2 regions of the Anoxybacillus sp. ST4 genome follow, and region 1 is predicted to be linked to the other one. Evidence: riboswitches for the same ligand, from Rfam matches in the RefSeq annotation. Region 1 holds a riboswitch; the other holds the start of a gene.

Evidence for each region. Region 1 has a riboswitch for S-adenosylmethionine ahead of K1I44_RS05800 (bifunctional homocysteine S-methyltransferase/methylenetetrahydrofolate reductase). Riboswitches for the same ligand answer to the same signal wherever they lie in the genome.
Region 2: it holds a riboswitch for S-adenosylmethionine, as region 1 does, so the genes downstream of both, K1I44_RS09210 (methionine ABC transporter ATP-binding protein) here and K1I44_RS05800 (bifunctional homocysteine S-methyltransferase/methylenetetrahydrofolate reductase) in region 1, are expected to answer to the same signal.

What each region holds. Positions count from the first base shown of each region.
Region 1 is NZ_JAHZOE010000005.1:90,567-92,969, forward strand. It holds gene K1I44_RS05795 (YajQ family cyclic di-GMP-binding protein) at 40-531, shown strand; SAM riboswitch class I at 625-727, shown strand; gene K1I44_RS05800 (bifunctional homocysteine S-methyltransferase/methylenetetrahydrofolate reductase) at 795-2,403, shown strand, end outside.
Region 2 is NZ_JAHZOE010000012.1:47,575-49,977, forward strand. It holds gene K1I44_RS09210 (methionine ABC transporter ATP-binding protein) at 1-819, opposite strand, end outside; SAM riboswitch class I at 895-1,000, opposite strand; gene K1I44_RS09215 (hypothetical protein) at 1,323-1,796, opposite strand; gene K1I44_RS09220 (response regulator transcription factor) at 2,181-2,403, shown strand, end outside.

The DNA of each region.
Region 1 (2,403 bases):
ATAATGGAAGCACAACGAATTCATGTTGAGGTGATCTATATGTCAAAAGAAAGTTCATTTGATATCGTGTCGAAAGTCGATTTGTCGGAAGTGACGAACGCCGTCAACATCGCACTAAAAGAAATTCAAAATCGCTACGACTTTAAAGGGAGCAAAAGCGACATTTCGCTTGAAAAAGACGAGCTTATTCTTATTTCCGACGACGAGTTCAAACTAGAACAACTGAAAGATGTGCTTATCGGAAAGCTTATTAAACGAGGTGTACCAACGAAAAACATTCAATACGGAAAAGTAGAACCTGCTTCAGGCGGAACGGTACGCCAACGCGCGAAACTCGTCCAAGGCATCGACAAAGACAACGCGAAAAAAATTAACACAATCATTAAAAATACAGGTTTAAAAGTGAAAAGTCAAATTCAAGAAGACCAAATTCGCGTCAGCGGCAAAAGTAAAGACGATTTACAAAAAGTCATCGCCGCCATTCGCGAAGCAGACTTACCGATCGACGTCCAATTCGTCAACTACCGTTAAGAAGGCTATGCGCCTTCTTTTTTCTTTTCTTAAATAAAATAGTTGAATATTTCTAAAAAATCAGTTACATTTATGAGTAACTTCATACACATCATCTTATCGAGAGAAGGGGAGGGACTGGCCCGATGAACCTTCAGCAACCTGACGATCGTCAAGGTGCTAAGTCCAGACAAGCGATTCGCTTGGAAGATAAGAAGGAGCGTGCAACGTCTTCTTCTTATGGAGAAGGCTTTTTTATTTGAAAAAGAAACGGAGGAATGGACGTGGGATTGCTAGATGATTTAAAAGAACGCATCGTCATCGCCGATGGAGCGATGGGAACGTTATTATATGCGCACGGCATCGATCGCTGTTTTGAAGAATTAAATGTGACAAAGCCTGAGGAAATCGTTCACATTCACGAAGCGTATATCGATGCCGGAGCTGAAGTCATCCAGACGAATACGTACGGAGCGAACTATGTAAAGCTCGCCCGCTACGGCTTACAAGATGACGTCAAACAAATAAACGAAGCAGCCGTTCGGCTCGCCAAGCAAGCGGCGCGAGGACGCGCCTATGTGCTCGGCACAATCGGGGGACTCCGCAGCACAAATAAAAGCACCATTTCGCTCGAAGAAGTGAAACGAACGTTTCGCGAGCAGCTGTACGCGCTGTTAAACGAAGGCGTCGATGGCCTGCTGCTTGAGACGTATTACGATTTTGAAGAACTGCAAACCGTTCTTTCCATCGCTCGTAAAGAAACGACGTTGCCACTCATCGCCCACGTCACCTTGCATGACATTGGCGTCTTGCAACATGGAATCTCGCTTGCCGATGCGCTTCATCAATTAGAGCAACTTGGCGCCGATGTCGTTGGCTTAAACTGCCATCTCGGTCCGTATCATATGTTGCGCTCGCTTGAAGAAGTGCCGATTCCGACGCGCGCCTTTTTATCGGTGTACCCAAACGCAAGCTTGCCGCAATATCGCGACGGACGATTCGTTTATGAAACGAGCGAACAATATTTTGAAGAAACAGCGCGCGCCTTTCGCGATCAAGGAGTTCGACTCATCGGCGGATGTTGTGGAACGACGCCGAAACATATTTCCGCCATCGCTCGCGCCCTGTCCGACCGCACACCTGTATATGAAAAAAAAGTGAAACAACGGCATACAGTCGTCGTGCAAGAAGCGGAACAGGCGAAAGAACCTTCCTTAGACGACATTGCCCGCACGCGCCGTTCGATCATCGTCGAGCTCGATCCACCAAAAAAGCTCGGCTTAACAACATTTTTAGAAGGCGCCAAAGCGTTGAAAGAAGCACATATTGATGCGTTAACGCTTGCCGACAATTCGCTAGCAACACCGCGCATTAGCAACGTCGCTGTCGGAACGATCGTCAAACAACAGCTCGGCATGCGGCCGCTTATTCACATCACATGCCGCGACCGCAATTTAATTGGCTTACAGTCGCACTTAATGGGCCTTCATACGCTCGGCATGACCGATGTGCTCGCTTTAACAGGCGATCCGTCTAAAGTAGGCGACTTTCCGGGGGCGACATCCGTCTACGATTTATCATCGTTTGACTTAATTTCGTTAATTCGTCAATTTAACGAAGGGCTTTCGTATTCTGGAAAACCGCTCGGACAAAAAACGAACTTTTCCATCGCTGCGGCCTTTAATCCGAACGTACGCCATTTAGATAAAGCGGTGAAACGGCTAGAGAAAAAAATTGAATGCGGAGCGCACTATTTTTTAACGCAGCCGCTATATAGCGAAAAACAAATTGAAGACGTATACGAGGCGACAAAACATTTATCGACGCCAATTTACATCGGCATTATGCCGCTTACAAGCGCTAGAAACGCCGACTTTTTGCACCATGAAGTGC
Region 2 (2,403 bases), on a different contig from region 1:
GCCGACAAATGTAAGCTGTACAACTTTTCCATTTGGATATCGCTCAAGAAGATGCAACATCGCTTCTTTCGTTTCTTCCGGCTCAGTTACTTGTTGAACGAAACGCTTCGTAATCGGCTGCTCCGGCTTACGAAACACGTGAAGCACTTCACCCATTTCAACGATTTTTCCGTTTTCCATGACCGCTACACGATCACAAATTTTACGAATGACGTGCATTTCATGGGTGATTAATACGATCGTTAAACCGAGACGTTTATTAATGTCGACGAGCAAATCTAAGATGGAATCTGTCGTTTGTGGGTCGAGCGCTGACGTCGCCTCGTCGCACAACAACACTTTCGGATTGTTCGCTAACGCGCGTGCAATGCCGACGCGCTGCTTTTGTCCTCCGCTCAATTGCGACGGATACGCGTCTTCCCTTCCTTGCAGTCCGACAAGTTGAATTAGTTCATCAACGCGCTTCATTCGCTCCTCTTTCGGGACGCCGGCAATTTCGAGGGGGAATGCAATATTTTCGCGCACTGTTCGCGACCAAAGTAAATTGAAATGTTGGAAAATCATGCCGATTTGCTGGCGCGCTTGTCGCAATTGTTTTCCGCCAATTTTTCCGATCTCCTTGCCATCGACGATGACTTCGCCGCTCGTTGGCTTTTCTAATCCGTTTAATAACCGAATGAGCGAACTTTTTCCTGCACCGCTATAGCCGATAATGCCAAAAATTTCTCCTGCTTCAATATGCAAGTTCACACGATCAACAGCGGTCACATGTCCACTTGCTGCTTTGTACACTTTTGTTACATTCGATAATGTAATCACGTTGCTGTCACCTTCCTTCCATGAAAAAAGCCTTTCTGCTCAAGAGAACAGAAAGGCGCGAATCGTCCGTTCTGTCTCTTATCTCTCAAAGCAAACGCTTTGTGTGAATTGGCACCATTTCAGCAGCGCTGACGGTTGCCGGGTTTCATCGGGCACATCCCTCCACCTCTCTTGATAAGAGCGCTTTTAAACGCTTTATTCAGTTAACGTTTTAATATGTTTGAGGATCATTTTAAATTACAAAGGTGAGTATATCATCGAAAGAAGGACAGTGTCAATAAAAATTTTTCAACTATTTCCCCTTCATAATCAAGTGAACTGAATATATAGCATGAGAAACCACTACTCTTTGGATGTCGGACTACGAACAAACCCGCCGCTTTGTTAAAATGCAAAAGACTGACCCAACACGCATTAGCGTTTCAGATCAGCCTCTTCAGTTCAAAAAATGAAGTTAAACTTTCCAATTGCAGGCATACATAGTTACATGCCAAACGAACCCTTTAATTACACTCTTCTTTTGTAATTCTAATCGTTACATACACTTTATGAAAAGAGTCATAGTAGTCAGCTTGTGCAACACTAGATGTATACCATTTATCAACTAATTTTAAGTAAGAATCTGTATTCACTAAAGAATAAATTCCTGTAATAGTAGAGGACTTAGTGGTTAGATTTCGATCGTACGTAACTGTCATCGTCACTGTACCATACATACTCTGAACCGTTTTTGTTTCTTTATTTCCTCGGATAATAGTATCAAGTGGAGTAATTTTTGATTTTGAATTGCTTAATTTCGCTATTGAACTCCCTACTGCAGGAGTAACTATAATTGTTACATTACCCTCTTTATATACTCGTTTCGGGAGCGTACTAGCTTCAGTAGTAATTAACGATCCAAAAAACCCATCTAATAACAGAGTAACAGTTAATGCTAGGGTAGGGACTAAAATAAGCCTTCTAAATTTACTTTTCATTATTTTCTCTCCTCGCATAGTCCAATTGTAATGCTAGTTCTCCGCTACTTGTCCATAATGAGATAGACTTGTACATTAGCGTCAGTTAAACATCGGTATCATGAATATTAAATAGAAATTTTTATTTAGCTGATTACTCACCATAGGTATACCGTATTGTATAAAAATCAGACATTCTTTATTTCAACTTATACATTGCTTACACTCCTCCGCTTCTTCTCAAAAATTAGCTGATCAGCTATTTTCAATTTACCAAAAATAGAAAAGAAAAAAATCCGTATTTTCCGCCAATTTTTTGGCGAAAATCCGCCAATTCCTTTAAAACAAATGACAAAGTTTATTAAATGAAGTAGAATTTAGGAAAAGAGTAGAGAGGGAAATCGCATGACTATTCGTACATTGCTTGTTGATTCCGATCCTGTCTATTTGCTTGGTTTGGAAAAATTGTTGGAAAACGAAAGTAGCATAACGGTTGTCGGTTCTGTTTCTTGTATTGATTCACTAGAGACTCTCATACATATACATGTACCAGATGTCATTGTGATAAATGCGCATATGCACATAATAAAAGCATTTGACTGGATAAAAAATGCGAAGAAGACACACC